DNA from 3 places in the Streptosporangium sp. H13245 genome. Region 1 is predicted to be linked to each of the others. Evidence: riboswitches for the same ligand, from Rfam matches in the RefSeq annotation. Region 1 holds a riboswitch; each other region holds the start of a gene.
The links. A riboswitch is a leader RNA that binds a small molecule or an ion and turns the genes downstream of it on or off. The one in region 1 is predicted to bind cyclic di-AMP.
Positions count from the first base shown of each region.

Region 1 (10,444 bases):
GTGAACCGTGTTTCCCCGGCTTTTCCCCGGCCTTGGCGTTCGTCGGCCGGTGCCCCTCGGGTCCTAGGCTCCGTGACATGAGCGAGAAGCTGATGGCCCGCTGGCGATCCCTGGCCGGTCCCGGGGCCGACCCCCTCGGCCGCGAACTGATCACCCGGTACGACGAGCCGCACCGCAGGTACCACACGACCGCCCACCTGGAGGCCGTGCTCACCCACGTCGACGCCCTGGCGGATCACGCCGGGCACCCGGACCTCGTACGGCTGGCGGCCTGGTTCCACGACGCCGTCTACGACCCGAGGCGCGGCGACAACGAGGAGCGGAGCGCGGGGCTGGCCGAGCGCGCGCTGCCGGAGCTGGGGATGCCCTCGGAGGCCGTGGCGACGGTCGCCCGGCTGGTCAGGCTGACCGTCACGCACGACCCCGCGCCCGACGACGCGGACGGGGCCGTGCTGTCCGACGCGGACCTGGCGATCCTGGGCGCGTCCCCCGAGGTCTACGCCGCCTACGCGGCGGCCGTGCGCGAGGAGTACGGCTTCGTCCCCGACGACGCGTTCAGGGCCGGGAGGGCCGCCGTGCTGCGCTCGCTGCTCGACCTGCCGACGATCTTCCGCGTCGCCGACCTGGAGGAGGTGGCGAGGGCCAACATCACGGCGGAGCTTGGCCGACTGTGAGCGGTTAGTCACCACGATCCAACAGCTTTTACCGACCCTGCCCGTGGTAATTTGGTGGAATCTGGTGGATTAAGGGGAGTGAGTCAATGCTTGCCCAGCAGCGGCAGCAGGCGATCCTGGAGAGGGTGCGCAGCAGCGGCGGCGTCAGGGTCGCCGACCTCGTCCGGGAGCTCGGCGTCTCCGACATGACGATCCGGCGCGACCTTGAGGTGCTCTCCGAGCGCGGCCTGGTGGAGAAGGTCCACGGCGGGGCCACCGCCGCCGGGCCCGGCTCGACCGAGGAGCCGGGCTTCGCCGCCAAGTCGGCGCGCCAGCAGGCGGAGAAGGAGACGATCGCCCAGCACGCCGCCCGGCTCGTCCGGCCCGCCACGGCCATCGCGCTCTCCGCGGGGACCACGACCTGGACGCTCGCCCACCACGTGACCGACGTGCCCGAGCTGACCGTGATCACCAACTCGGTCCGGGTCGCCGACGTCTTCCACCGCTCCCCCAGGGCCGACCGCACGGTCGTGCTGACCGGCGGGGTCCGTACCCCCTCCGACGCCCTGGTCGGCCCGGTCGCGGTCTCGGCGATCCGCGGGCTCCACGTCGACACCCTCTTCCTCGGCGTGCACGGGATGAGCACCCGCGCCGGGTTCACCACGCCCAACCTGCTTGAGGCCGAGACCAACCGCGAGCTGGTCGCCTCCGCGCACCGCCTGGTGGTGCTCGCCGACCACACCAAGTGGGGCACGGTCGGCATCAGCACGATCGCCGGGCTGGCCGAGGCCCGCGTCGTGGTCACCGACTCCGGCCTGACCGGCGAGGCCCGCGAGGAGCTCGCCGCCTCGGTGGGCGAGCTGATCGTCACGGAGCCCCAGCGGGAGAGCGAGATCGCCGGCCGATGAAGCGTACGATCACCCACCTGGCCGACGGCCGGGAGCTTTTCTACTTCGACCGGCGCGACGACGCCGACCGAGGGGCGGTCGACCGGCGTGACCTGCCGCCCCGTCCCGCCGCCTCCGAGCTGCGCTACGACCCGCTCACCGAGGAGTGGATCGCGGTGGCCGGGCACCGCCAGGGCCGCACCTTCCTGCCCCCGGCCGGTGAGTGCCCGCTCTGCCCCTCCACCCCCGGCAACCTCACCGAGGTCCCCTCCCCCGGCTACGACGTGGTGGTCTTCGAGAACCGGTTCCCTTCGTTCTCCGCCCAGCCGGGCGAGCACCGGGAGATCGGGGGGCTGAGCGAGGTCCGGCCGGGGATCGGCAGGTGCGAGGTGGTCTGCTTCACCTCCGAGCACGACTCCTCCTTCTCCCGGCTCTCCCCCGAGCGGGTCGAGCTGGTCGTGGAGGCCTGGGCCGACCGTACGGCGGAGCTGTCGGCGATGCCCGGCGTGGAGCAGGTGTTCTGCTTCGAGAACCGGGGAGCCGAGATCGGCATCACCCTGGCCCACCCGCACGGCCAGATCTACGCGTACCCCTACGTGACCCCGCGCACCAGGCTCACCCTCGGGGCGGCCGGGCGTCACCGGGAGCGGACCGGCGGCAACCTGTTCGCCGACGTCCTGGCCGCGGAGCGGGAGGCCGGGATCCGGGTGGTGGGCTCGAACGAGCACTGGACGGCCTTCGTCCCGGCCGCGGCGCGCTGGCCCGTGGAGGTCCACCTCTACCCGCACCGCCGGGTCCCCGACCTGGTCGCGCTGGACGCCGCGGAGCGCGCGGCGTTCGGTCCCCTCTACACCGACGTGCTCCGCCGCCTCGACGGGCTGTTCGGCGTGCCCATGCCGTACGTCGCGGCCTGGCACCAGGCGCCGGTCTCCACCGGCCGCGACCTGTCGTACGCGCACCTGGAGCTGTTCAGCGTCCGCCGCGCGCCGGACAGGCTGAAATACCTCGCCGGGTCGGAGTCGGCGATGGGTGCCTTCGTGAACGACGTGTCGCCCGAGGGGACTGCACATCTGCTGCGCTCTGTTATCACGAACTGATTACCGCTTGGTCTCGTCTTGAGGTCGCATGACCTGCTGTTTACCACTACTATCCTTCCCACATCAGCTGTAAACGCTGATTTGCCTAATCCCGGGCGCCTTGCCCGGGAACCGGGGAACCACCGCACCTGGGGTGAAACCACTTCGGTGGAAGGGCTTCCTCCAGCCCGAACCCGTCAGCTAACCCGGTAGGCGGAAGGAGAGGAGAGTTCGTGGCGGCCCCGTCCCCCACGTTCCGTCGGCACGCGGCTCTGGTCCTCTGCCTGGGCTCGATCGCCGCGTTCGCCATCGGCGCCCCCACGGCGGGAAGCGCGGAGCCCAAGCCCACCGAGGCCAAGCTCCGCGCCGACCTGGCCAAACTCGGCAAGAAGGTCGACAGGCTGATCGAGACCTACGCGGCCACCCGCGAGTCCCTCAAGAAGGCGCAGAAGGCCGAGACCGTCGCCAAGCAGAACGTGGAGAAGGCCGAGAGGACCTACGTCGAGGCCAAGCGGCAGGTCGACACCATCGTCCAGCTCCGCTACCAGAGCAGTGGCGGGGGGCTGCCCGCGCTGATGTTCTCCGGCGACATGGGCGCCGCCGCGGTGATGGAGCAGCTCACCGCCCAGCAGAGCGCCCACCTGGAGGGCTTCGCCGGCAGCCTCGAACGCAGGAAGAAGGCGTCCGAGACGGCCGCCAGGCTCACCGACGAGATCGGCGACGAGGTCAAGGAGGTGGAGGAGCAGCGCGAGGAGGCCGAAGACGTGATCCGCGACATGAAGGACAAACTCGACCGGCTCGCCCCCACCGGTTCCGGCCGCCGCTCCGACGGCAGCTGGGCCCCGCAGCTCCCCACCGGCGCCGACAACATCACCGACCGCACCCGGATCATGCGCGACGCCGTCATGAGGCGCTTCAGCCTCCCGTACTCGGTCGGCTGCTACCGGTCGGCCAACGACGGCGGCGAGCACCCCCTGGGCCGCGCCTGCGACTTCATGATGAGCGCCGGAGGCACGATGCCCTCGGCCGCCAACGTCGCGCTGGGCGACGAGATCGCCGCGTGGGCCATCAAGAACAAGGCCAAGCTCGGCGTGAAGTACGTGATCTGGCGCCAGCGCATCAACCACGGCTCCGGCTGGAACTTCATGTCGAACCGCGGCGGCGTCACGGCCAACCACTTCGACCATCCGCACATCTCGATGTACTGAGCTGCCGGGCTTCTGACCTGTGGTGATCTTGCTGCAGGTCCCTCTCAGGGCACGTTGGCCTGTCGCCCACGCATCTTCGGTGACCTGCCATGCGGTCCTCACCGGAGGCCATCGGGTGCGTGTAGGTCCCCGGGGTCGGCGTGCCCGAGGAGGTCGGCCACGGCCTTGATGGACACCCCCGCTCCAGGAGCCCCAAGGCGAAATGGCCGGAGCATGTGGAAGCCGTTCTCGCGGATCGTCGGGGTGCCCGCCTCGGTCAGGATCGGCTCCCAGGTGAAGTCGACGGCCAGGCCGAACGCCTCACCTTGACGGAACCCGAGCGTCGCAGCCGCCTGAACCATGACCTTGTAACGTCGTGCGACGGCACCGGCGACGGTCTTCACCTACTTCACCGACCACGGCGTGATCTTCGGTGCGGTCGAGATCGGAAACAGCCGCATAGAACGCGGCTGCTGTCATGAGGTGACTGAACCAAGACTGTGACTCATTTGGCTATCAGTCGTTTGAAAGGCTTCCAGATCGCCATCGAAATCCACTTACCCCTGCCAGCCGATACGAGGTACCGATTCACGGACCAAGGATGTCTCGGGATTTGTCAATCAGTATCGGCGGGGGCCCGGTCAACCATAGGTCAGAGCTATTTCCTGCGTTTTGGCGTCGAACAGGTCAACCAGCCACGCGTTCAGGACGCCGCGCGGCTGATTCGATGCAGGCACCGCTTCATGATGACGACGATGGTTTTTTGATCGTCGGTGAGATGCCCCATGTAGGCGTGGCCCGCGACCGCGTCCGCGGATTTGGTGAGGTCGTCTCCCAGCGCGTCCAACAGCACCTTCACGGCCGCACGGCGCGGTGTCCAGTCCGGGCCAGGTTCTCGTGAGACGTCGTCGCGCAGTAAGGCGACCTGGCGGCGGACCTCCCGCCGCCGGGTGGTGTCGTCGTCGCCACGCAGGAACTCCAGCGCCTCATCCACCGTGGGGTGCAACAGCTGCGAACCCTGTAGCACCGCCTCCGTCATCAGGTAGCGGATAGGAGCTACCTTGTCGGGCGACAGATCATCGAGGATCGCCCGTACTTCGGGTCGGTTCAGTACGCGGTGGTTACGTAACTGATCGGGGACGATGTCGTCGGGGAGCGGATTCTCGACGAGCAGGCGCGTGAGGCCGCTGTCCAGTAGCCACTCTTCTGTGAGGCGGGCTCCGGTGATGTGCTCCGCCGCCAGGAGCGTGGCGGCTTGGAGCCCGATGACGTCATCGGTGCCGACCGAGTCGATGACCGCGTCGGCGTCACCCGGAAGGCGGCCGGGGCGGGCGGGGGAGGACGTCAGCCGGACGGCGGGCAACCGCCCGGCGTCGGCGTAGCTGAGCCGGTCGTACTGGCTTCCGTTGAGCAGAACGTTCACCGCTCGCCCGCGGGCCGACAATGCCTTCAGCACTTCGGGTCTTGCGCCCTCGCACCCGTTCGGTTCGACGACCAGCGTCCAGTCGCCGATCGTCCCGGCGACCAGACTGGGCAGGATGCCGGGGATGTCCGCGTTGTACTGCTCGATCTGGGCATCCTCGAAGCTCAAAGACTCGGCCGCGGCGAGGTCGGCGCCGAAGGCTCGCGCCACGTCGTCCAGCCCCGACGCCTCGCACCAGGTCAGGCAGGTTGGATCGGAGAACCACGCGGAGACGAGTCTCTCGTAATGAGCAAAGTCGTCTTCCCTCATGCCGCGATCTCCATCGTGAGGAGCCGGCGGGCGTCCTGGAACGCCCGCCGACTCAGCGCTTACCGAGCGGGTGGCTGCCCGTCATGGATCTTCACATAGAACGTGTCTCCGGGAAGCACCCTGGGTCGAACCAGCCGCGCAGTTCGCGCATTCCGGGATCAACTTGACCGAGAAATCGAAGTCGTCATTGGCCGCCCCTTCCAATGTACTGGCGAAGGGATACTCGTCGCAGTGCTCCTTGTTGGCCTCGTACCACCCGGGGCCGAAACGGTCCACGCATGCCTTGCTGACGACCCGCCTGTTCTCGTATTCGACTTCGCCCGCGTGTTTCCCCGGCCAGGCCCGGGTGAGAGGCATCGGACGCAGGGGGTTTTGTGCGATCCTGTCGGGGCCGGCAGTGCGAATGGCGTAACTGAAGCGATATCCGACGACCCCGGTGTTCTACTCCACCTCCACGAAATTGACCCCTTTCGCACATCTGATGGAACTACCAGAACCCGCACCAGTTGAACAAGTTCTTGGTGTATCCCCCGCTCGGGTAGCTCGGTTCATGTTCTCCCAGCACTGGGCGAAGGTGATGGGATCGTAGGGGAAGTCGCTGAGGGGCGAGCATGGCCCGCGCGCTTTCCAACGCGATCGGCGTGGAGGTTTTCGCCGGCGATCTCCACTTCCGCCTTCGCCTCGCCGTCGCGCCCGGCGGACAGCCGAACTGATTCCCGGGCCGGTCCCCGTGGGGCACGGTCTCGCCGGAGTGTCAGGTCGTGTAGACGGGGGCGAGGTCGACGAATATGCGGTAGTCCGAGATCAGGCCGTCGTCGCGGGTGCGCCAGATCGACACGGCCGCGACGCTGACCTCCTTGCCGTCGAGGCGCCGGTAGGTCACCTCGGTCTCGGCGACGGTGTCGGCCTCCACCTGCCAGCTTCTGACGACACGGTGCCGCAGGCCGCCGATGGTGGAGAAGAACTCCCGTATTCCGGCGGCGATGGTCTCGCGTCCCGCCATCGGCTCGGCGTTGCCGAACACCAGCGTGGCGTCCTCGGCCAGCAGCCGCGCGAACTCGTCGGGGTCGAACGCGTCGACCGTCCGGAAAACGCGTCGCACCGCGTCGTCGGTCATACAGAGCCCTCCTCGCACGGTCGGGATCACTGCTGGGGACGATACGGGGCGAAGGGCGGCGCGCAACCTATCGCCGAGGTGGGTATCCCGTCGCCACGGATCCCCGGCCCCGCCCGGCCCTTCGCCGGGGCCGGTGAGGGGCTCGGGCGAGCGGCTCCGGCTAACGGCTCCCCGAGCTCCCCGATTCCCCCGATTCCCCGGATTCCTCGGAGGGCTTCGAGCGCCCGGGAGGCTTGGAACGCCCGGGAGGTTCGGGCGCCTCGGGACGGCGTACGTAGACCGGGGTTCCCGTCGGGGTCATGTCGTAGAGCGCCTTGGCGTTGTGCAGCGGCACCCGGATGCACCCGTGGGACGCGGGATGCCTCGGGACCCGCTCCGAGCCGTGGAAGCCGATGCCCTGGTTGAAGTAGATGGTGTAGAACTGGTCGCCCAGCGGCCCGCTGGTCCATCCGGGCGTCCGGAACCAGGCGCGGAAGTCGCCGGTGGGCGTGACGGCGACCCCGCAGTTGCCCTTCTTGCAGTAGTGCTCGCCGTTACCGGTTGAGATGTGGGAGACCAGCGCGGGCCTGCCGTCCCGCCACGCCGTGAGCAGCTGGCGGCGCAGGTCGATCTCCACCCTCGTGGGCTCCCCGTACGACACCAGCGGCTTGAGGCGTGCCGGGCGGGAGAGCGCCCGCCAGGTCGGCGGGTCGATCTGGTCGGTGGGAGGCAGCCCGTTCGCCTTCTGGAAGGCCCACACGGCCGCGCGCAACGCGGGACGGTACTCGTCGCCGACGTCCCCCGGCCCGAATCCCAGCCGGTCGAGGCGCCGGTGGACCTCCTCGACCTGGGCGCCCCTGTCGCCGGGACGAAGGAGGGGAAACCGTGACAGCGGGGTGTGCTCGGCACGCGGCGCGGGAGGGCGCTCGTCGGGAACGGGCGGTTCGGAAGGCCGCACCGACATGACACCGGTGGTCGCGACACCGAATGGCAGGCACGCGGTGAGCACGAGGGCCGAGTTCGCGATCAGGAAACAGTTGATGGTTCTCCGCATTTTTTAACGCCTATCCGCTCTCGGGCGAAGTCCTTCAGAAGTCCTTCAGAGATCCTTCAGAGGTCCGTCAGGAGCCCTTAAGAAGCTCTTCAGGGGTCCTTTGGAAATCCGCCGGAATTCGTCAGAAGGAATACGAGTACGTGCGATCCTCTATCGCCGCGCGCACCAGGCCGACGGCCTCCTGGGCGCAGCCCCAGGAAAAGCTGAACCCGGCCCCGCCGTGCGCGAAGTTGTAGACGACCTTTTCCTCGTCGTCCCACTCAAGACAGACGTTCTCGTTCCGGAAGGGCCGCAGCCCCGCCCGTACCGGCTCGTCGGGATCCAGCCTGGCGTTTCGCAACGCGGGCATGAAGGCCAGGCACCGCTCGTACATCTCCCGTACGGGCCCGTGGTTCTCCAGGTTGATTCCGGTGTCCCACTCGTCCTTCTCCGCCAATCCGCCGAGAACGAGGAGGCTCGGATTGCGCGGCACGATGAAGACGATGTCCTGCTCGTCCTTGTTCTGCTCGTCGTGGGAGACGCAGTGGGCCTCGCGGATCCGGCGCCCGCGAAGTCCGTCGTTGCGGACCCGTACCAGCGCGCCGCGCAGCGGGTACATGCCGATGCCGCGCAGTCCCGCGGTGCCGAGGCCCGCGCAGCAGACGATCACCTCGGCGTCGAAGCGGTCGAGGAGCTCGTCCCTGCGCTCGGCCAGCAGTCCCTCGACCCGGTAGCGCTCGACCCGCACACCGTGGATCTTGACCTGCCGCAGCAGCCACGCCATGTACTGATCGGTGTCGATCATGGGCGCCATGTGCGAGTACGCGTCGACCACGCCGTAGTCGGGGCTGACGCCGTTGCGTTCGGCGAGCGACCGGTCGCGGACGAAGCCGCGCACCTTCCCCGCGAGTTCCTGCATCTTGTGGAGGTCGTGCGGGCTCTCCTCGACGGGATGCTTGAAATAGAAGTTGGATCTGCGCATCGCCACCCCGGGCACTTTCGCGCGGGCCAGCTTCTCGAACATCTCGTACGAGGTGACGCACCAGTTCTTGGAGCGGGCGAGCGAGATCTGGTCGTGGTGGTAACCGCACACCGCCGGTGGCCACTCCCACAGCGCGCCCGCGACGACCGAGACGATGTCGGGGGCGAACCTCTCCGCGATGACGGTGACGCGAAACCCCTCCCTGGCCAGGCACAGCGCACTGGTCAGCCCGCTTACCCCGGCCCCGACGACAAGTATCTTCTCTGAGTTCGCGCGCACCTGGGAACGCCTTCTTTCCGGATCCATCCAGCTCGATCACTTTTCGGCGCGACCGGCCGCGGGAGGCCGTCACGACGAACGCTGAAACCCCTCCACAGTAAATCGGGCACCGGCGAATCCCGGAATGGTGGCGAACCCGGCATGGAAGGAGACCGGCCCCGGGCTGATGGAAAACCATTACCTACAGGGGAAACAACCTGGATCGAACGGGGAAAAGCCGCACTCGACCTGAATACTCCGATGACAAACCTTTGGCCGCGTGCCGGATTTTCATCACCAATCCACCGGCCGACCCGGGCGAATATTGACACCTCCTTAGTCCGGTCCCGGCTGTCACGACGGGCCGATCGGGGGTTCGGCGGGGTGAATTGCCTACTTTATTCTGCGGACTCGCCTATATGCCCTCGGTGGGATTGTTGAGGGCAGGTGTAGGGCCGAGTCTCACTTGTTGTAGAACGTGGCGACTACCCGGACTCGCCCTCCGGCTCGTCGCCGACGGGACGACGCCTCCCGACCAGCGGAAAAAGGACGTGACAGCGACCCCGCGCGACGACAGGATGGGGCGCCATGACAGACACCCGCGTTGACCCCGCCTTCATCGCCAACGAGAGCACCATGCTGCGCTCCTGGCTGGACTGGCATCGGGAGACCCTGGCCGTGAAGTGCGCCGGGCTCTCGGACGAGCAGCTCCGCACGCGTTCCGCCGAGCCGTCCACGCTCTCCCTGCTGGGCCTGGTCCGCCACATGGCCGAGGTGGAGCGCAGCTGGTTCCGCAACGTCCTCAACAACGAGGGCGTCGCCCCGTACTTCTACACCGACGACGATCCGGACGACGACTTCGACGCCCTGGAGACGAGCACGACGGAGCAGGCCTTCGCCCGCTGGCGGGGCGAGGTCGCGTACGCGCGCGAGCTGTCCGACGGGCTCTCCCCCGACACCATCGGCAAGGGGCAACGCCACGGCCACGACGTCTCGCTGCGCTGGATCCTCGTCCACATGATCGAGGAGTACGCCCGGCACAACGGTCACGCCGACATCATCCGCCAGCGGATCGACGGGGTCACCGGGGAGTAGCGCGCGGCGCCCCGGCCGGGTCAGCCCGAGGCGAGAGTCTCGGCGATCAGCCGGTCGAGGGCGGCCAGGTTCACCGGACGGGCGATGGCCGCCTCGGCGAAACGGTCGAGAAGCCGGGCGAAGGCCTCGCGGTCCGGCTCGTCCCAGTCGGCCATCAGGCCGTCCAGGTAGGTGCGCCGGTGGCGGACCACCACCTCCAGCACGCGGCGGCCCCGCTCGCTCAGCACGAGCCTGGCCCGCCTGGCGTCCACGGCCGACTCCTCACGCTCCACGAACCCCGCGCCGACCGCGTCGTTGACCAGCCTGCTGGCGGTGGACGGGTCGACGCCCAGCTGCTCGGCGACGGCGCCCACGGTCACCTCGGGCGCGTCCAGGCACAGCTTGTGCACGGCGTGCACGACCATCACGTTCGACATGTGCACCGGCCGCCGGGGCTCCCCGGCCC
Region 1 covers NZ_JBSZKT010000038.1:17,384-27,827, forward strand. The annotation lists gene ACW9TB_RS33075 (HD domain-containing protein) at 78-674, shown strand; gene ACW9TB_RS33080 (DeoR/GlpR family DNA-binding transcription regulator) at 761-1,561, shown strand; gene galT (galactose-1-phosphate uridylyltransferase) at 1,558-2,637, shown strand; cyclic di-AMP (ydaO/yuaA leader) riboswitch at 2,710-2,846, shown strand; gene ACW9TB_RS33090 (coiled-coil domain-containing protein) at 2,850-3,824, shown strand; gene ACW9TB_RS33095 (hypothetical protein) at 3,923-4,165, opposite strand; gene ACW9TB_RS33100 (DUF6461 domain-containing protein) at 4,507-5,535, opposite strand; gene ACW9TB_RS33105 (NucA/NucB deoxyribonuclease domain-containing protein) at 5,617-5,892, opposite strand; gene ACW9TB_RS33110 (nuclear transport factor 2 family protein) at 6,290-6,652, opposite strand; gene ACW9TB_RS33115 (L,D-transpeptidase family protein) at 6,813-7,685, opposite strand; gene ACW9TB_RS33120 (FAD-dependent oxidoreductase) at 7,807-8,925, opposite strand; gene ACW9TB_RS33125 (DinB family protein) at 9,493-9,999, shown strand; gene ACW9TB_RS33130 (MarR family winged helix-turn-helix transcriptional regulator) at 10,020-10,444, opposite strand, start outside.

Region 2 (10,444 bases), on a different contig from region 1:
AGGGCGTTCACCCTCCATCCAACTACTTACGAGGGGTGGGATGTTCCCGCTACGCCGCAAGCGAACGACGTTTGTCGAACCGCCAAACGCATCATGCGGTCATGGCCGCCACCGGACCCCACCGTGACCGCCATAACCGCATGATTCACCCGATCCGCTGAGCCGATCTAGTGAGCGGCTTCGTACTGCTCGACGATCTTGGAGGCGATTCGACCGCGCTCGCTGACATTAAGGCCGTGAGACTTCGCCCACGCCCGGATGTCGGCGCTCTTCTCTCGCGTGAGTGCCCGCGCTCCGCCCGCGCGGCGGCGGCGGGGAGCCAGGGCGCCGGAACGACGGGCGCTCTGCACGAAAGGCGACAGGGAGTCGCGGAGCTTCTTCGCGTTAACGTCACTGAGGTCAATCTCATAGCTGGTGCCGTCAATCGCGAAGGCGACAGTCTCATTGGCCTCGCCCCCATCGAGGTCGTCGATGAGAATCTCCTGGATCTGCTTGGCCATCTACACAATCCTTTCGCGGAGTATTGTTTCATTCGCAAGCTAAACATATACCCGCGATCGAAGAGCGGCAATTCCAGGAGCCCGGCGATTCTCACAGGCAACCGAGACTCCCAGTCGAGCCTCCTGTGGATCAGCTCTTCTGCGACTCGGGGCCGGGCCGTTTTGCCGGGCGCCGGCCGACGGCTTCACTCCGAAGTAGCTTGACGACTCCGAAGATGAAGGCCCCGCCGACGACCGCCGGGGGTATCAACGCGGACAATACGTCGTACATTCGTCCTCGCTCCGCACCGTGGGTGGCTTTCTGGGGACCATGGAAATGTGGCGGCGACTCTCCGGGCCGCGCGGGCGCGCCCGATCGGTCCGGAACCGCCCACAGATGACCATAGCGCCACCAGCCGGTGACGCGCGTCAGGCAGGGGCGACCATGCCGTCTCTCTCCAGCCTAATGCTTCTCTCCAGCCGCCTTACCGGTTGCAGTCGTAAAGCCGTGAGGAAAAACCGGCGAGGCGATCAGGTGATCATCACCGTCTCCGTAATACCAATGCCCGGCGGGTTCCCGGCCGCCCCTCCATCGGCCTCCCGGCGACGAATCCCCTGCTGGAGGGGCCTGCCCGCCGGGATGAACGGCACCGTGCCATGGAACCGGAGATCGCCGCGATCGGGTTCATCACGGGAATGCCCGCCACCGGCAGAACGCCCGGACGGAGAGCCGCTCGCTTCATCACCCCGGTGTGAGCCGATGCGACACAAGCGTATGGAACAAGACGGATCTTCAACACTTTCTCGTCAAGAGTACGACCCGCTCTGGCACGGAGTACATAGTCGTAGACCGTATAACCACCAAAGACGATGGGCCCCTCGGACAACCCCGCCAACACCACGCGTCCCCGATCCGGATCCGTAAGAAGGCCTTCACCGACCGTCCTGAACACGCGACGGAAGGCGAAGAAGAGAATCCGGCGCGGGGTCACCGAGGATGCCGGAGGCACGCCGAGCCGACCATTCGGCGAGTAGTGCGCGAACCCCCGACGGGGGTGGATCCGGCATTGACGCCTCATAGGAGACCCACGGGCGCCTGTGAGCCCGTTGTGGGCACCGTACGCGAATATTCCGGCGAGCGGGCCGAGACTCGGTCATAAGTTCCCCCACGTTGCTCAGGGCGCGGCAAATGGTTTTGCGGCTTCCGTGACCCCGGACCCGAGCCCCTTACGGGCCCCTATGGCCCCCCGTTTTCTCGCCCGCGCACGAAAACGGGGCCGGCGGTTGAACCGCCGGCCCCGTTATTCAGGGAACTACTTGATCTTGACGACGACCGTCCCGGCCACCTTGTCGTGCAGGGCCTGCTGCAGCGGCTTGTCCCACAGCTGCCACAGGACGTTGACGACATAGAAGATGTAGGCGACGAATCCCAGGAACGGGATCCAGGTCAGGCCGTAGGGGCCCCAGAGCACGCCGGCGCGCTTGACCGCCGCGTCGGAACCGAGCCCGCCGGGCGGCAGGGCGCTGCCGACCGGAACGACCTTGATGCCCAGGACCATCTTGCCGACCGTCTGCCCGCCCCGGCTGAGCATGAAGAACTCGTAGGCCACGTAGATGGCCGCGGTGATCAGGGCGGTGAGCAGGGCGGCGAGGAAGTAGCCGCCCCCCTCCGTGATCGTCGTGCCGTTGAAGGTGGGAGCCGTCACGACCAGCGCGGTGATCACCGTGTTGACGATGAACAGCGGGATCGCCAGGATGACCCCGTCGACGATCCTCGCCACCAGGCGCTGCCACCACTCGGCGAGCGGGGCGGGCGCCCCGGGGGGACCGCCGTACGGCTGGCCGTAGCCCTGCTGCCCGTACGCGGGCTGCTGCTGGCCGTAGCCCTGCTGCTGCCCGTAGTCGGGCTGCTGACCGTAGCCCTGCTGCTGGCCGTACCCTGGCTGCTGACCGTAGTCGGGCTGCTGGCCGTAACCGGGCTGGGACTGCTGGCCGTAGCCGGGCTGCTGCTGGCCGTAACCCGGCTGCTGGCCGTAGCCCTGCTGCTGACCGTAGTCGGGCTGCTGGCCGTAACCGGGCTGAGACTGCTGCCCGTAGCCGGGCTGCTCGTGGGACGCCTGCTGGCCGTAGCCGGGCTGCTGTCCGTACGCGCCGGTCCCGCCCTGCTGGCCGTAACCCTGCCCGTAGCCGGACTGCTCGTGGGACGCCTGCTGGCCGTAGCCGGGCTGCTGACCGTACGCGCCCGTCCCACCCTGCTGTCCGTACGCGCCGGTCCCGCCCTGCTGACCGTAGCCCTGCTGCTGTCCGTAGTCGGACTGCTGGCCGTAGCCCTGCTGCTGCCCGTAACCGGGCTGCTGGCCGTAGCCCTGCTGTCCGTAGCCCTGCTGTCCGTAGCCCTGCTGGCCGTAACCGGGCTGGCTCTGTCCTGGGCCGGTGTTCGGCTGTGAGGCCTCCGACCGATATCCCACAACTGTCACGTCGGGGTCGAGTTCGCCAGCGGCTCGACCCGCGTTGTGCTGTCCGTAATCCGGGTGCCCCGACGGTGTGCGATCGCGGTCGGGATCATCCTGTGGATACGGCGGCTGTCCGGTGCTCACCGCGTCACCTCACTTAGACTGCGCATGTGGCAAATGTCAGACGCACATGCTTGCTGCTGCACAAGGTATCGACATAGGTATCGACAGTCACCTTTCCGATCAGTCAGCTCCAAAGTCATCGGAGTCGGGCTCACGTGTCAGGTGCAGCAGCATCCGGGAGTTTCCCAGGGTGTTGGGCTTGACGTGCTCCAGGTCGAGGAACTCCGCCACACCCTCGTCGTAGGAGGCGAGAAGCTCGGCGTAGACCGCGGGGGCGACGGGAGTGCCCTGGATTTCCCGGAATCCGTGCCGGGCGAAGAAGTCGAGCTCGAAGGTCAGGCAGAAGACCCGGCGCAGGCCCAGTTCGACGGCCGTGCGAATGAGCGCGGAGACGATCCGGTGGCCGATCCCCATTCCCCTGCGGTCCGGATCGACGGCGACGGTGCGGATCTCGGCCAGGTCCTCCCAGAGGACGTGGAGCGCCCCGCAGCCGATGACCGCGCCCTCCGCGTCGGTGGCGACCCAGAACTCCTGGACGTCCTCGTACAGGGTGACGGTGGCCTTCTCCAGCAGGCGCGGGCCGACGCCGCCGTAGGTGTCGACGAGCCGCCTGATGGCGCGGACGTCCGGGGTGCGGGCGCGGCGGACCGTGATCTCGGGGCCCGCGCCGGGCACGGGCGAGGCTCCCTCGGATTCGGCGCGCCGCTCCCCTTCGCCGGGGGCACGAGCCGGTACGGGAGAATGCTCAGCAAGCTGCTCCATGACCGTTCAGCGTACGTCCCTCGCCGCTCTTCAATTACGGCTCATCCTTAACTCGCAGCCCACAGCCCCCACGTGACCCTTGGTGATCGCTTTACCACACCGAGCGCACGGTGCCTCCCATGTGCCGAGATTCACCTTTGGCACGGTCCCGGACCTGGGAAGACCTTCGCCACACCCGTCACCTGGGCGGTAAAGCCAGCGTAATGGCCATGTTGATCATATTGCCATGTGATCTTTCCGTGACATTTCAGTTGCGAAACCTCTACTGAATTCGCAGTTCTGGTTGAGCAGGAACCACGGGTGCACTAATCTCCGTGCTCGATGTCAGAGACGTAAAAAGCCTGACCCGCCGAATCCCCCGCCGAGGGGGAACCGGGGACCCACCACAGTCCTCCGGGGTGAATCCGAGTGCCACCGGCGCACCCGGTAGGGCTGCCTCCGGCCCGAACCCGTCAGCTAACCCGGTAGGCGGCCGAGGAGAGGAGCCTGTTGGTGAAGCGCACGCGCGACCGCGGAGGAAAGCACGCGGGCGACGACGCCCGCTGTCGAGAACGCGCGCCGCGAGGGCTGCGCCGCCGCATGGCGGTGATCGGCCTGGCATTCGCCACCCTCACCCTCGGCACGCCGCTGATGTCGGCCACCGCCGACCCCGAGCCCAGCCTCCAGCAGCTGGCCAAGCAGGCCGAGAAGCTGCACGAGGAGATCGGCACCCTCGCCGAGCGGTACAACGGCGAGCGGGTCAAGCTCAAGCAGGCCCAGCGGGCCGCGGAGAGCGCCAAGAAGACCCTCGCGTCGAGCGAGTCCGAGCTGGCGTCCCGCCGCACCAAGGCCACCCTCCTGGCGCAGAGCACCTACATGTCGGGCGGCCTGAACTCCGGGCTCGCCTTCACGCAGGCGACGGACCCCGACACCTTCCTCGACCAGGCGACCACCAACTACGCGCTCCAGCAGCAGCAGAGCGAGGAGGTCGCCCAGGTGGCCCGCGCGATCGAGGCCGCCGAGCGGGCGCAGGCCGGGGCCAAGGCGAGGACCTCCGAGGTCAAGAAGCTCCTGGCGGAGATCGACGGCAACCGGACCAGGATCGAGCGGCTGGTCGCGCGGGTCGAGAGCAACCTGTTCAGCGAGGTGCGCAGCAGGGCCGTCAGCAACAGGGGCGCCCGGGTGCGGACCAACGTGCCCATCGTGGGCAGCGGCAAGGCCGCGGAGGCCACCCGCTGGGCGCTCACCCAGCAGCTCAAGCCGTACGTCTGGGGCGCCGAGGGTCCCAACTCCTTCGACTGCTCCGGGCTGGTCATGTGGGCCTACCAGAAGGTCGGCATCAGCCTGCCGCACTACACCGGCGACCAGTGGACCGCGGGCACCCACGTCGGCAGGGACGAGCTGCGTCCCGGCGATCTGGTCTTCTTCTACAGCGACCTGCACCACGTCGGGATCTACATCGGCGCGGGCCTGATGATCCACGCGCCCCAGACGGGTGACGTCGTCCACATCGCCACGATCGACAACCGGCCCTTCGCCGGAGGCGTCCGCATCGCAGGCTGATCCGGAAATGTCCGCGTCGTCGGCTGAACGTGCTCGGAGGGGTCACCGGCTGAACGCATCCGGAGGGGTCACCGGCTGGACGCGCTCGAAAGCGTTCGCGTCGTCGGCTGAACGCACCCGGAGGCGTCGCCGGTTGAACGGCGCCTGGACCGCACGCGTGTCCGGCCCGACCTGCCGGACACGCGGCGGTGTGTCAGATCAGGCGGCGGCGGGCGGCCCAGGCCACGGCCTCGATCGCCGTGGCGACACCGATGCGGTCGCAGATGCCTCTCAGCCTGCGCCTGACGGTCCGCCCGCTGATGTCGAGGCGACGGCCCACCCGATCGACCGTGACACCTTTGGCGAGCTCAGCCAGCAGCACGAGGTCGTCGTCGCTGAGACCGATATCGCTCATGCCCAGGGGGCTGTCGCCATGGCGTGAATCCACTTCTGGATATGCCATCAAGAGTCACTCCCCCCACTCTGGAAACCGGGTGCGAGACGCCGGAAATGAATACCGTCCGCCAGGAACGGTAAACGCCTTGTTCAAAGGTCGTCAAGTTCCGCTCTTCATAACGTGCGTCCAGTATTGACATAGTAGGCGCTACATGAAGTACTCATGATATGTCAGTGCCTTTGCGGCTATGTCATGATCAAGCCCAGGCACGAGCCGGCAAGCCCCCCCTGGCTGCGGCGATCGAAGCCCCGGCAGAACAAGGTTTCGCCGGAACCACCGGGCGTGCCGGAGCCGGCCCCTCGGGGATCCGGCCCGCCCGCATTTCTCGGAAAAACCGATCTCTTCCAGATACTCTTCGGGCGACCACGGTCACTCAGCGCCTTGACGGCACCCCGCGGAAAACACGGAAATATGAGGGTCAAGGGAGCAGCTTTGCGGCATTCGCGAAGTATCGCGCGGCAGCGATGGGGTGCCGAGCGATATTGGACGTGCTGTAAATGGATTTCCGCACCACACGAAAAGGCGTCCGCCATTGCGGGGAACCCCGGGCGCGACGACCGTTTCCGGCCCACCGGTTTCGCCCTGCCCGCCCCGCCTCCCCCCGCACGCCGTACGGGGACCCCCACCCCCGCGGATCCGCGGGGGTGGGGCCCGGCGCCGCTCCGCCACGCCGCCCCGAGCCGCCTCCTCAGGGGAACGGCCCGGAGACGATCGACGAACCGCCCCGCCGTGCCCCGGCCGTACGGCTCCTCGAAAACCGCGCGGGATCGCGAGAGGCGCCGCCCGGTGCGGCCGGGACGCTCACCGGACCTAGCGGCGTCCCAGCGCAAGAGGGTGCCGCCCGCGAAAGCGCGGCCGGGACGCTCGCCCTCGACGCGCCACGGACCGGGCCTCGGCCCGCCTCCGGGTCGCCCCGGCCGGGCCCCGGCCCGGAGGCGACACCGGTCCCCACGGCCGTGATGGCCGTGGCGCCGTACGAAGGGGAGGGTCCCTCCGTGCCGGGCTCAGGTGGTCGGCTTGACCAATGGGAACAGGATGGTCTCGCGGATGTTCCTGCCGGTGAAGGCCATGACGAGGCGGTCGATGCCGAGCCCCATGCCGCCGGTGGGCGGCATCGCATATTCCAGGGCCGTGAGGAAGTCCTCGTCAAGCTGCATGGCCTCGACGTCGCCGCCCGCGGCGAGCATGGACTGCTCGGTGAGGCGGCGGCGCTGCTCGACCGGGTCGTTCAGCTCCGAGTAGCCGGTGCCCAGCTCGGTGCCGAAGCCGATCAGGTCCCACTTCTCGGTGAGGAGCGGGTTGTCCCGGTGGTTGCGGGCCAGCGGGGAGGTCTCCAGCGGATAGTCCATGACGAACGTGGGCTGGACGAGCGTGTGCTCGACGAGGGCCTCGAAGATCTCCTGGACCAGCTTGCCCTGGCCCCACTTGGCGTCCCAGTGGATCCCCCGCGCGTCGGCGAGCCCTCGGACGTGCTCCAGGGGCGTCTCGGTGGTGACCTCCTCGCCCAGCGCCTCGGAGACCGACCCGTACAGGGTGATCCTCGGCCACTTCGCCAGGCCGAGGTCGATCTCCTGGCCCTGGTGGACGACCACGGAGTGGCCGAGGGCGGCCACCACGGCCTTCTGGATCATCCGCTGGGTCAGGTCGGCGATGTCGTTGTAGTCGAGATACGTGCCGTACGCCTCCAGCATCGTGAACTCGGGGTTGTGGGTGGAGTCCGCGCCCTCGTTGCGGAAGTTGCGGTTGATCTCGAAGACCTTCTCCAGGCCGCCGACCACCAGCCGCTTGAGATAGAGCTCGATCGCGATGCGAAGGTAGAGCCCCATGTCGTACGCGTTGATGTGGGTCCTGAAGGGCCTGGCCGTGGCTCCGCCGTGGATCGGCTGGAGCATCGGCGTCTCGACCTCCAGGTAGCCCTCCTCGTGCCAGAAGTCGCGGACGGCCCGGACCACCGCGCTGCGGGTGTGGGCCGTCTTCCTGGCCTCGTCGTTGACGATGAGGTCGACGTAGCGCTGGCGGACCCGCGCCTCGGGGTCGGTGAGCCCGGCGTGCTTCTCCGGCAGCGGGCGCAGGCACTTCGAGGTGATCGCCCAGCGGTCGGCGAGGACGGACAGCTCGCCCCTGCGGGAGGTGACGACCTCGCCCTCGACGCCCACGTGGTCGCCGAGGTCGACATCGCGCTTCCACGCGGCCAGGGACTCCTCGCCCACCCGGTCCAGGGAGATCATGACCTGGAGGTCGCCGGAGCCGTCGCGGAGGGTGGCGAAGCAGAGCTTGCCACCGGTCCTGGACAGCATCACGCGGCCGGTGACGCCCACCCTGTCGCCCGTCGCGGTGTCAGCGGGAAGATCGATGTGTTTCTGACGGATCTCGGCGTTGATCGCGGTGCGCGGGAAGTTCACCGGGTAGGGGTCGACGTCCTCGGAACGAAGACGGTCGAGCTTCTCTCTGCGTACGCGCATCTGCTCGGGCAGATCATCGGCGGGATTCGTCACATCATCGGTCACAGTCCCAAAGGGTACCGACGTGACAAACTTCGCGAGTTCGTCGACCTCCCGGCGCCGCGACCGGTGCCGCGACGTCCTCAGACGGTGTTGCGGTGGTAGATCAGGCGCAGGCCGATCAGCGTGAGCCAGGGCTCGTGCATGTCGATCGAGCGGGCCTCGCTCACCACGAGCGGCGCCGCGCTGCCGGTGGCGACCACGGTGACGTCGTCGGGGTCGTCGGCGAGCTCCGCCGCCATCCGCTCGACGATCCCGTCCACCTGGCCGGCGAAGCCGTAGATGATGCCGGCCTGGAGCGCCTCGACGGTGTTCTTGGCGATCACGGAGCGGGGACGGATCAGCTCCACCTTGTGCAGCTGCGCCCCCGCCGCGGCGAGCGCGTCCACCGAGATCTCGATGCCGGGGGCGGTCACCGCGCCGACGTACTCCCCCTTGGCGGAGACGGCGTCGAAGGAGGTCGCGGTGCCGAAGTCGACGATGACGCACGGCCCGCCGTACAGCTGGATGGCCGCCAGCGCGTTGACGATGCGGTCGCTGCCGACCTCCTTCGGGTTGTCCATCCTGACCGGCACCCCGGTGCGGACGCCCGGCTCGACGATCACCGCGTTCACGTCGCCGTAGTAGCGGCGGCACATCTCGCGCATCTCGTTGAGCACCGAGGGGACGGTGGAGCAGATCACGATGCCGTTGACGTCGGCGCCCTTGAGCAGCGGCGACTGCCCGAGCAGCCCCTGGAGCACGACGGCGATCTCGTCCGCCGTGCGCCGGGCCTCCGTGGAGATCCGCCAGTGCTCGATGACGTCCTCGCCCTCGAAGAGGCCGAGAACGGTGTGGGTGTTGCCGACGTCGATGGCAAGCAGCATCAATTCCCCCGAAGGTCCAAGGCGATGTCCAGCGCCGGCGCCGAGTGCGTGAGCGCGCCCACGGCAAGGTAGTCAACACCTGTTTCGGCCACATCGCGAGCGACCTGGAGGGTCAGCCCCCCGCTGGACTCCAGCCGCGCCCGGCCGGCCACCAGCCGTACGGCCAGCGTCAGCTCCTCGACGGTGAAATTGTCCAACAGGATCTCCTCCGCTCCCTCGGCCAGCACCGGTTCGATCTGGTCGATCCGGTCGACCTCGACCTCGATCGGCAGGCCGGGGTAGGCGTCACGGACCGCCCGGAACGCCTCGGCGACCCCGCCGGAGGCCACCACGTGATTGTCCTTGATCAGCGCGGCGTCCGAAAGCGACATGCGGTGATTGGTACCGCCGCCGCACCGGACGGCGTACTTCTCCAGGGCGCGCAGCCCCGGCAGCGTCTTGCGGCTGTCCCTGATCCTGGCCCCGGTCCCCTCGACGGCCCGGACCCACTCGCCGGTCAGGGTCGCGACGCCGGACAGGTGGGTGAGCAGGTTGAGCGCGGTGCGCTCGGCGGTCAGCAGGTCCCGGGTGGGGCCGGTGACGGTCATCAGCACGTCGCCCCTGGCGACGCGCTCGCCGTCCTTGACCCTGCGCTCGGCCACCAGGCGGCCCTGGCTGAGGTGGGAGAACGCGCCCTCGGCCACGGCCAGCCCCGCGACCACGCCGTCCGCGCGGGCCACCACGTCGGCGGTCGCGGCCTGGTCCGCGGGGATGGTGGCGACGCTGGTGACGTCGCCCCCCTCCTGAAGGTCCTCGGCCGCGGCGGCCTCCAGGATCGCGGTCACCGCTCCCGGGTCCAGGCCCGCCTCGACGAGGTCGTTCTCCACCTGGGGTGGCAGCGCGGTCACGCGCCGCCCGTGCGGTACGTATGTCATGGCCGGTCCCTCCGCGGTCAGAGTGGTGTCGAGGTGGCCCAGCCACCGGTCGTCGTTTCGCTCGGGAAAGTCCTCACGCCAGTGTGACCCCCGGGTCTCCTGGCGTTCGCGGGCGGCCGTCACGAGCGCGGAGGCGACCGTCAGCAGGTTCGTGGTCTCCCAGGACTCGGTGCACGGCTCGACCTCCACCGGGGTCCACCTGAGGTTCAGCAGGGCCCTGGTGACCTCTCCCAGGGACTCCTGGCCGCGCAGCACGCTCGCCCCCCGGCTCATGTGCGCCTGGATCCTGCTCCGGGCCCTGGGGTCGATCAGGCCGGTGGGGCGGTCGTCGGGGGCGGGCTCACCCGCGACCGGCCGCCCCGCGCCAC
Region 2 covers NZ_JBSZKT010000004.1:345,131-355,574, forward strand. The annotation lists gene ACW9TB_RS11390 (histone-like nucleoid-structuring protein Lsr2) at 168-500, opposite strand; gene ACW9TB_RS11395 (RDD family protein) at 1,793-2,947, opposite strand; gene ACW9TB_RS11400 (amino-acid N-acetyltransferase) at 3,176-3,817, opposite strand; cyclic di-AMP (ydaO/yuaA leader) riboswitch at 4,155-4,304, shown strand; gene ACW9TB_RS11405 (C40 family peptidase) at 4,310-5,359, shown strand; gene ACW9TB_RS11410 (helix-turn-helix domain-containing protein) at 5,553-5,753, opposite strand; gene lysX (bifunctional lysylphosphatidylglycerol synthetase/lysine--tRNA ligase LysX) at 6,800-8,257, opposite strand; gene ACW9TB_RS11420 (type III pantothenate kinase) at 8,380-9,162, opposite strand; gene ACW9TB_RS11425 (L-aspartate oxidase) at 9,162-10,444, opposite strand, start outside.
Region 2: it holds a riboswitch for cyclic di-AMP, as region 1 does, so the genes downstream of both, ACW9TB_RS11405 (C40 family peptidase) here and ACW9TB_RS33090 (coiled-coil domain-containing protein) in region 1, are expected to answer to the same signal.

Region 3 (10,444 bases), on a different contig from region 1:
GGTCCTGCTGACACCGTGGCTCGTCGGCGCCGTCGCGCGCCTGGCCGTACGGCTCCCGCTGCCGTTCCGGATGGCCGCCAGGGACGCCGCGCGCAACCGGGGCCGCACGGCGCCCGCGGTGGCCGCGGTACTGGCGGCGACCACCGTGTTCACCGCCCTGGCGGTGATCATCTCCAGCCATAACGCCCTGTCGCGGGAGCGCTACACGCCCCAGTACGTGATGGGAAGCACGTTCGTGATCGGTCCCTGGTCGAATCCCGCGCTCTGGCAGGAGACCAAGCGGACCGTCGCCTCCATCCTGCCCGGTGTGCCGACGATCGAGGCGGGGAGGTTCGCCAAACCGGACCTCTCGTCGGTGAACATCGTGTTCCAGCCCGGCTGCATCGGCGAGTGCCTGTCGTCGGTCGCCTGGTCGCAGGACCCCCTCGTGGGCGGGGTCGACCTGCTCCGCTACTTCCTGCGCGGTTCCGACCCCGCCGCGGAGGCCGCCTTCGCGGAGGGGAAGGCGGTGGTGTTCGATCCGCGGCTGCTGCAAGGGGGAAAGCTGGTCTTCACGACCGACTTCGAGGGGCGCCCCTCGCACTCGATGCCCGCGGTCGTGCGGCGCCCACCCGGCGATCCGCTGATACCCGTGGTGCTGCCCGTCTCACTGGCGGCGAAGCTCGGTCTCATCGTCAACCACGACACCCTCATCGTCGACCCGGCCGTGTCGCGCACGACGCCCGAGCAGGAGGAGCGGCTGCGGGACGCCCTGCGATTCGTCAGCCCCTCGGCCTACGTCAGGGTCGAGCGGGGTTTCCAGAGCAGCTTCTTCACGACACTGCTCGCCTTCGGCCTCGGTGCCGCCGTCCTGGTCCTCGGAGGTACCTTCACCGCGACCGGCCTGGCCGCGGCGGAGGGGCGTCCCGACCGGGCGACCCTGGCGGCGGTGGGGGCGACCGGCCGCGTCCAGCGTCTCCTCGTCGCGGGGCAGGCCGCGTTCGTCTCCGGCCTGGGGGTGGCGGGAGGGACGCTCGTCGGGGTGGTCGCCGGAGCGGCGAGCGTCTTCAGCAGGTTCTACGGCGAGCAGGGCTCCGTTGCCGGGCCGGTGAACGACATGTCGTCCGGCCTGGTCCCCCTCGCGGTCGACGTCCCCTGGCTGATACTGGGAGGGGTGATGGTCGGCCTGCCGCTGCTGGCGGCGCTGCTGGCCGGAATGTGCGTCCGGACGAGGGTGGTGCTCACCCGCCGCCTGGCCTGAGACCATCCCGCGGCCGGTCCCGGGCCCGGCCGTCTCCTCGCACCGCGAGGAGACGGCCGGGTACCGGCGTGTGCCCCCGGCGGACCGGCCAGGGTCAGTCGGTGACGTCCGCGCAGACCACGTGGGCGCCCAGCTCGACCATCCGCTGCTCGCTGCGCGCGTCGGCGACCCTGGCCATCAGGATCGGCGCCTCGCTCGCGGCGAGCTGCGGCAGCCGGGCGCGTACCCCGCGATGGATGTCCCTGACCACGTCCTCCGCCGCCGACATGTGCACCTTCACGTGCAGCATGATCCCCGGGGCGCCCGAGGAGGTGCTGGCCTCGGAGATCCACACGTGGTGGACGAGCGGGTAGTCGACGAGCAGGTGCGAGATCGCGGCGCGCAGCGCGGGCAGGATCGGGTGGTCGCACCGGCGGTATCCGGGGTCCACCATCTGCATCGGGCCCGACAGGTGCGGCCGGGGCGCCGGGATCCACGGCTGGGAGGGCGCGGCGGGCACCGGCGTTCTCTGCGGGCGCGCGGGCGCGGGCCGCGAGACCGTGGCCATCGCCCCGGTCGCGTACGCCGTCGGCGCCGCGCTCGACAACGCGGGCGTGGGGCCGCTGCGTGTCGAGAGCAGGTAGCGCTGGAGATCCTCGATCGGCACGGCCGCGGCCGCCGGGCCCGCCGCGTCGATCACGATCTCCCGCACGCCGGTGACGCGCTGGATGTCGAGGATGGTGTCGGCGTCGCACGCCGACAGCGAGTGGCTGCCACGGTGCCGCGCGTAGGTGTCCGCCGAGGTGTATCCGAGCAGGACACGATCACCGGCCTGGGTCGTGCCGAGCACGACGGAGCGGTCGGGTCGCACGGCAACCAGGAGTCCCCATTCGGCCAGCGCCGCAAGCAGCCGATGCGGGTCGCCGTGCTGCGCGAGCACGTTGCCGAGAGCGGGGTTCCCGATGCTCATATGAGGAACGATAGGTAGTGGACCACGGCTTATCAGGGTAATCGCGAAGTTTTCCTGGGATCAATACCAACTTGAATTTTGGGCGCATGAGATCTGTCAAGGACGGGTAAGCCCGCGTCCTGGGTCGCGAAGCCCCTCGCGGCCCTGGACCGTTCCGTGGTTTCCCCGCGTCTTTCCGGGCTTTCCGTGGCCTCTCCGGGCCTTGCGGGCGTCTCGGATCGCGGGACACTCGTGAACGCGTTCACAAGCGCCGATAGACTACGTGAGGTCCGTGCACCCTCACCGTCTAGTAAGGATCCAGCCTGTGAACAAGCCCGTCGTACTGGTCGCTGAGGAACTGTCCGAGGCCGGTCTCGCGGTCCTGGGCGCGGACTTCGAAGTCCGCCACACCGACGGCGCCGACCGTGCCCAGTTCCTGCCCGCCCTCGCCGACGTGGACGCGCTCATCGTGCGCAGCGCCACGCAGGTCGACGCGGAGGCGATCGCCAACGCTCCCAAACTCCGCGTCGTCGCCCGCGCGGGCGTCGGCCTGGACAACGTCGACGTGGAGGCCGCCACCAAGGCCGGTGTCATGGTCGTCAACGCGCCGACCTCCAACATCACCAGCGCCGCCGAGCACACCGTCGCCCTGATCCTCGCCTCCGCCCGCAACGTCGCCCAGGCGCACTCCGCGCTCAAGGGCGGCGAGTGGAAGCGCTCGAAGTACACCGGCGTGGAGCTCGACGAGAAGGTCGTCGCGATCCTCGGCCTCGGCAAGATCGGCCAGCTGGTCGCGCAGCGCCTCCAGCCATTCGGTGTCGAGCTGATCGCCTACGACCCCTACCTGCAGCCGGCCCGCGCCGCGCAGATGGGCGTCCGGCTGGTCTCGCTGGAGGAGGCCCTGAGCGAGGCCGACTTCATCACCGTGCACCTGCCCAAGTCCAAGGAGACCATCGGTCTCATCGGCGAGCGGGAGCTGCACGCGGTCAAGCCGAACGTGCGCCTCATCAACGTCGCCCGCGGCGGCATCATCGACGAGAACGCCCTCTACTCCGCGATCAAGGAGGGCCGCGTCGCCGGCGCCGGCATCGACGTGTTCCCGAAGGAGCCGGTCACCGACAGCCCGCTCTTCGAGCTCGACCAGGTCGTCGTCACCCCGCACCTGGGCGCCTCCACCCACGAGGCCCAGGAGAAGGCCGGCACCCAGGTCGCGCGCAGCGTGAAGCTCGCCCTCGCCGGTGAGTTCGTGCCGGACGCGGTCAACGTCCAGGGCGGCGCCGTCGCCGAGGACGTCAAGCCGGGCCTGCCGCTGGCCGAGAAGCTCGGCCGGGTGTTCACCGCCCTCGCGGGCGAGGTCGCCACCAAGCTCGACGTCGAGGTGCGGGGCGAGATCGCCTCCCACGACGTCCGCGTGCTGGAGCTGGCCGCGCTCAAGGGCGTCTTCACCGACGTGGTCGAAGACTCGGTCACCTACGTCAACGCCCCGCTGCTGGCCAAGGACCGCGGCGTGTCGGTCGAGCTGATCACCAGCTCCGAGAGCCCCGACTGGCGCAACGTCGTGACGGTCCGCGGCGTCCTCGCCGACGGCCGCGCGATCTCGGTCTCCGGCACCCTGTCCGGGCCGAGGCAGATCACGAAGATCGTCGAGGTCAACGGCTACCAGATGGAGATCGAGCCGACCGACCACCTGTCGTTCTTCACCTACACCGACCGCCCCGGCATCGTCGGCGTGGTCGGCCGCATCCTCGGCGACCACTCGATCAACATCGCCTCGATGCAGGTGGCCCGGGACGCCAAGGGCGGCAAGGCGCTCATCGCGCTCACCGTCGACACCGCCATCCCGGCCGAGGTGATCGACCAGATCGGCTCGGAGATCGGCGCCGACAGCGGCCGTTCGGTCGACCTCGCCGACTAGCCGTCCCACCGCAGTGGCCGCCGCCCCCGCGCCGGGGCGACGGCCACTGCTCGTCTCAACATGTGAGAAGTGCGTACGCCGGGCGAGACGGCGTTTCCGCGGCCAGGTAACCTGGAGTGAAATGCGCCAGGTTCTCGTAGTTCTTACCTGCCGCGGCGGGGCCTGACAGGGGCAGGCCGGCGACTCGCCGCGGTGCCGTGGCGCTTGCCGGCCCCAAGCCCCCGTCGCCGGTCCGTGATCCGGACCCGCGACATCAGGCCTGGTTGGAGTCCGGACCGGAGTCTCGACCACCTTCCTTGCTCGCATGCGACCGAGACGAGATTCGCCATGTACGACATGTATCCCTGGAACCGTCCCGACGAGACCGAGGACGAGGCCATCGACGCGCTCCAGACCGCTCTGGACCGCAGGGACAACGGCGGTGCTCCCACCCGCTGAACCCGTTCTCGCCGCCACCGGGATCCTCAGGACCTCCCGGGGGTGGTTCGCCGGCGTGTCTCATCCGCCGGTCACGACCTCGGTCGCGAGCTCGACCCGCTTGGCCAGCTGAACCCCCTGCGGGTCGGGGCGCACCGCGCCGGCGAAGGAGTCGCGGCGCCAGGAGTCGAGTTTCTCCTCCTTGACCACGTCGCCGGTCTGCGGGGCGTGGACCATGTAGCCGGGCTTCGTGATCATGCCGACGTGGCCGAGGCCGCTGAAGAAGACCAGGTCGCCGGGTTTGAGATCCTTCCAGGCGATCTTCTTGGAGAACGCGTCGTACTGGTCGTAGGTGACGCGGGGCAGTTTGATCCCGGCGGCGCCGTAGGCGCGGAGCATCAGGCCGGAGCAGTCGAAGCCGCCGTCGCCGTGGCCGGTGCCGCCCCAGACGTAGGGCGTTCCGCGCTTGGACAGGGCCCAGTTCACGGCCTTCTGCCAGGCGGGCTTGACGGCCGTGGCCTTCAGGGCCTGCTTCAACGCGGGGGTGTTGAGCGCGGCGGGCCCGGGGGCGGGGGGAGGGGAGACGGCCAGGGCGGCGGGCGAGGTCGCGAACACCGCGGCACCGGCGACGATCATTGAGGCGGAGATGGACAGGACGCGGGGGAGAACTGTGCCGGACAGGATGATTCCTTCCATAAGGCCGGCCGGGTGAGCTGTCGGGCTCGGGCGTGGAGGCCGCCCTACGGCGCGAGAACGCGCTGATTCGCCCCAAGGAATCCACGTGATGGCGAGCGGGAACGCGCTCCGGGGGAGGAGCGGGGTTCCCGGGGGCCCGGTGGATCCCGGAAAGAGTGGTTCCCCGGCTCCGTACGGGCCCGGTAAGGGGATGGCCCGAACGGATTAGGCATTGGTATGAATGGGAGGACCATAACGAAACCTCCCGAAACGGTCAATACCGAGCAAAGAAGGACAAAGCGATCAGGGGTGCCGCCGCGCGGACACGTCCGAGGAGTGAGACCGTTGTTCGATCACCGAGACGGACCGGTAGGGTGCCTGCATGGAGTCGCGTAACATTCGCCTGGCGGTCATCCCCGGGGACGGAATCGGAGTCGAGGTCGTCACCGAGGGGCTGAAGGTCCTCGAAGCGGTCGGCACGAAGGTGGAGACCACCACCTACGACCTCGGCGCCAAGCGCTATCACGAGACCGGTGAGACCCTGCCGGACCCGGTCCTCGACGAACTACGCGGATACGACGCGATCCTGCTCGGCGCGGTCGGCGACCCCAGCGTGCCCCCGGGCATCCTGGAGCGCGACCTGCTGCTCAAGCTCCGTTTCCAGCTCGACCACTACGTGAACCTGCGCCCGGTCAAGCTCTTCCCCGGCGTCCAGACCCCGCTGGGCAAGGCCCGCCCCGAGGACATCGACATGATCGTCGTCCGCGAGGGCACCGAGGGCCCGTACGCCGGAGCGGGTGGCGTCATGCGCCGGGGCACACCGCAGGAGATCGCCACCCAGGAGTCGCTGAACACCGCCTACGGCGTCGAGCGCGTCGTGCGCTACGCCTTCGACAAGGCGCTCGCCCGCCCCCGCAGGAAGCTGACGCTGGTCCACAAGACCAACGTGCTCACCTACGCCGGCGACCTCTGGGCCCGCACCTTCGACCGGGTCGGCCTGGAGTATCCCGACATCCAGACCGACTACTGCCACGTCGACGCGGCCTCGATGTTCTTCGTCAGCCAGCCGGAGCGCTTCGACGTGATCGTCACCGACAACCTCTTCGGCGACATCCTCACCGACATCGGCGCGGCGATCGCCGGTGGCATCGGCCTGGCGGCCAGCGGCAACGTCAACCCCGACCGCACCGCGCCGAGCATGTTCGAGCCGGTCCACGGCAGCGCCCCCGACATCGCGGGCCAGGGCAAGGCCGACCCGACCGCGACGATCCTGTCGGTCGCCATGCTCCTCGACCACCTCGGCATGGCCCAGGAGGCCGCCAGGGTCGAGCAGGCCGTCGCCGACGACCTGGTCGAGCGGCTGGCCGGATGGGCCGGCCGGACCACCCACGAGATCGGCGACGACATCACCGCCCGAGTAGCCGGCTGAGGAAGCCGCCTCCCTCGACCCCGACGCGCCTGGCGGCTCACCCGAGCCGCCAGGCGCGTTTTTGTTTCTCCAGCACTGCCGGTTTTCGGCATGGATGGAGTAGTTTCCCGTTACCCGGTCCGACGCAGAATGGACCAGAGGGTAAGCCAGACACCAAGAGAAGGATCCTGCGATGACCACCGCTCAGAAGCTCAGCTTCGACGTGCAGCTCTCCGACCACGCTCGCACCGCGGCAGAGCGCGAGCAGGTACTGGCGAGCCCGGGGTTCGGTCAGGTCTTCACCGACCACATGATCTCGATCGACTACACCGAGGGGGAGGGCTGGCACGACGCCAGGCTCGTGCCGTACGGCCCGCTCAGCCTCGACCCCGCGACGTCGGTCTTCCACTACGCGCAGGAGCTTTTCGAGGGACTCAAGGCCTACCGCCAGGAGAACGGCACGATCGTGACCTTCCGGCCGGAGGCCAACGCCGCCCGCTTCAACACCTCCGCGCGGCGGATGGCCATGCCCGAGCTGCCCGAGGAGACGTTCGTCGAGTCGCTGGAGCTGCTCGTCCAGACCGACCGCGAGTGGGTGCCGACCACCCCGGGGCACAGCCTCTACCTGCGTCCCTTCATGATCGCCACACAGCCGGCGCTCGGCGTCAACTACCCGTCCAGGACCTACAGGTACATGGTCATCGCCTCTCCGGCGGCGGCCTACTTCGGGGGAGGGAAGGCCGTGGCCGTCTGGCTCTCCACCGAGTACACCCGCGCGGCCCCCGGCGGCACCGGCTTCGCCAAGTGCGGCGGCAACTACGCGGCGGCCTTCGTGGCCCAGCGCCAGGCCGTGGAGCAGGGCTGTGACCAGGTGGTCTGGCTCGACGCGGGCGAGCACCGCTATGTCGAGGAGATGGGCGGGATGAACCTGTTCTTCGTCTACGGCGACCGCCTGCTGACCCCGGCGCTCACCGGCACGCTCCTGCCCGGCATCACTCGCGACTCGATCCTCTCCTTCGCCTCCGACCTCGGCCTGCACGCCGAGGAGGGGCGCCTGTCGGTCGAGGAGTGGCAGCGAGGCTGCGAGACGGGCGAGCTCACCGAGGTCTTCGCCTGCGGCACCGCCGCGGTCGTCACCCCGGTCGGCTCGGTCAAGGGCGCCGACCGCGCCTGGACGATCGGCGACGGCACCCAGGGACCCGTCACCTCGAAGATCCGCGAGGAACTCGTGGGCATCCAGTACGGGACCCGCCTTGACCCGCACGGCTGGGTCCACAAGATCTGCTGACCTCGTACGGAGGAGGCCCGGCCGCAGTGTCCCGGGGTTCCGCGTGTCCGGACGGCTCCGTGGAGGAGGCCCGGCTTCCCACCGGGCCGGGCCTCCTCCCGGGCGGGTCTATCCGTCGATCAGCTTGCCGGTGTCGATCGTGAGATTCCAGGGCGCGGGAAGCTCAAGGGGCTTGCCCAGTGACTCGGTGATCTCGTCGGCGTATCCCTCCGGGCTTGGACGGCTGAGCAGCCTGAACCGGTTCGCGAAGGTGTCGACGACCAGGTAGAGCGGGACTCCCGCGAGCGCGCAGGCCCGGGGTTTGACCACGTGGTCATCGTGACCGCTGCTCGGGGAGACGACCTCGGCGACCAGCAGCGTGGCGTTGGCGTGCACGTGGCTGGGATCCCAGAGGGGAGGATTGGGGGGAACGACGATGAGGTCGGGCTCGATGCGGTCCGCCTGCACCTGCAGGAGGAGTCTGGCCTCCGGATAGACACGCCATCCTTTCTCCATCGCGAACGGTATGAGCTGCGCCATCAACTGGTAGACGACATCGGCGTGGGCGATCGTGGGCATCTCCCTCACCACGATCCGGCCGCTGAGGAGCTCGATCCGATGCTTCTCGAACCGGTCGACGAGCTCCAGGTAGAGACGTTCGAGCTCCGCCTGATCGGTGATCTGGTAGGTGGTCGATCTCTCCATGAGCAGTCCCATGAGGTCATCCTTCCCTCCGCGCGGGTGGGCGCAACGTGTTTGGCATGTCGCTTAAAGTAATCGGAAAGGTTTCCGCCCGCCCGGGATTCGGGAAAGTTCTCGTCAGTGCTTTCGAATCATGGTGAGGCCGTCGGCGATGGGAAGCATGATCGAGGTGACCCGCTCGTCGGCGCTGACCATGTCGTTGAACTCGCGGATGTGCCTGACGGTCTCGTCGTCCCTGGTGGGGTCGGCGACGTGGCCGCTCCACAGGGTGTTGTCGACGAGGATCACCCCGCCGGGGGCCAGGCGCGACATGAGGATCTCGTAGTAGACGGGATAGTTGACCTTGTCGGCGTCGATGAACGCCAGGTCGACGGCCGGGTGTTCGGGAAGCTCGCGCAGCCGCTCGGCCGCGGGGCCGATCCTCAGCTCGATGCGGTCGGCGACCCGCGCCTTGTCCCAGTAACTCCGGGCGACCGCCGTCCACTCCTCGCTCACGTCGAAGCAGGTGAGCCCGCCGCCGGGAGCGAGCCCGCGGGCGAGGCAGATGGAGGAGTAACCGGTGAAGGTGCCCACCTCCACCGCGTTCCTGGCGCCGCCGAGCTGGGCGATCATGGTGAGGAAGCGCCCCTGGTCGGGGGAGATCTGCATCGACGCGCTGTCGCCGGTCATCTCGCGGGTCTCGACGGCGAGCGCGTCGAGGACGTCGTCGGGCTGGGTGGTGTGCGCGAGCAGATACTGCCCCACGGTGGGGTCGAGATAGGTCGCCTTCATGGAGCCCATTCTCGCCCGTGCCGGACGGCGGCGTGGGGTGATCCCAGGTCCTGGCCGGTCCGTGTCCGGCCTTGTCCGGCCCGTGTCCGGGCCGGGCCGACGCGCCGCAGGTCTCGGATCCTGAGATCGATGTGTCAGATGGTGTCGGCGTGTGGCAGACTCCGAAGCATCATGTTCTACGGTCTGCTCATTATCGGCAGGCGCGCTGGCTGAAAAGGGACACCGCCAGCGCGCAGACCTCTCACGTCCGTGAGGGGTCATTTTTGTTTCCAGAAGCCGGATGAGCGCGCGGCGAATCATCGAACCCGCGAAGGAGAATGACATGGCCGACGATCGTTTCCACGTGTACGACACGACTCTCCGTGACGGCGCCCAGCAGGAGGGGCTCAACCTCACGGTGGCCGACAAGCTGGCCATCGCGCGTCACCTGGACGGTCTGGGCGTCGGCTTCATCGAGGGAGGTTGGCCCGGCGCCAACCCCAAGGACACGGAATTCTTCAGGCGCGCTCAAACAGAGCTCGACCTGAAGCACGCGCAGCTCGCCGCGTTCGGCGCGACCCGCCGGGCAGGTGTGAAGGCAGCCGACGACCCGTTGGTGGCCGCGCTGCGCGAATCCGGCGCGCCGGTCGTGACCCTTGTCGCCAAGAGTCACGACCGGCACGTGGAACTGGCACTCCGCACGACCCTCCAGGAGAACCTCGCGATGATCCGCGACACGGTCTCCCACCTTCGCGCGGAGGGCCAGAGGGTCTTCCTCGACGCCGAACACTTCTTCGACGGCTACAAATCCAACCCGGACTACGCGCTGGAGGTCCTGCGCACCGCCGCCGAGGCGGGCGCCTCGGTCATCGCGCTGTGCGACACCAACGGAGGCATGCTCCCCGACGAGCTGGCCGAGGTCGTGCACGCGGCCGTCGGGACGTCGGCCAGGATCGGCATCCACTGCCACGACGACACCGGGTGCGCGGTCGCCAACTCCCTGGCCGCGGTCAAGGCCGGAGCCACCCACGTGCAGGGCTGCGCCAACGGCTACGGTGAGCGCTCGGGCAACGCCAACCTGTTCACCGTGGTGGCCAACCTGCAGCTCAAGCGGGGATTCGACCTCGTGCCGAGGGAGGCCC
Region 3 covers NZ_JBSZKT010000002.1:590,093-600,536, reverse strand. The annotation lists gene ACW9TB_RS06615 (ABC transporter permease) at 1-1,240, shown strand, start outside; gene ACW9TB_RS06610 (hypothetical protein) at 1,335-2,189, opposite strand; gene serA (phosphoglycerate dehydrogenase) at 2,494-4,083, shown strand; gene ACW9TB_RS06600 (C40 family peptidase) at 4,582-5,196, opposite strand; cyclic di-AMP (ydaO/yuaA leader) riboswitch at 5,184-5,417, opposite strand; gene ACW9TB_RS06595 (3-isopropylmalate dehydrogenase) at 5,558-6,604, shown strand; gene ACW9TB_RS06590 (branched-chain amino acid aminotransferase) at 6,777-7,871, shown strand; gene ACW9TB_RS06585 (Uma2 family endonuclease) at 7,980-8,567, opposite strand; gene ACW9TB_RS06580 (O-methyltransferase) at 8,670-9,323, opposite strand; gene cimA (citramalate synthase) at 9,646-10,444, shown strand, end outside.
Region 3: it holds a riboswitch for cyclic di-AMP, as region 1 does, so the genes downstream of both, ACW9TB_RS06600 (C40 family peptidase) here and ACW9TB_RS33090 (coiled-coil domain-containing protein) in region 1, are expected to answer to the same signal.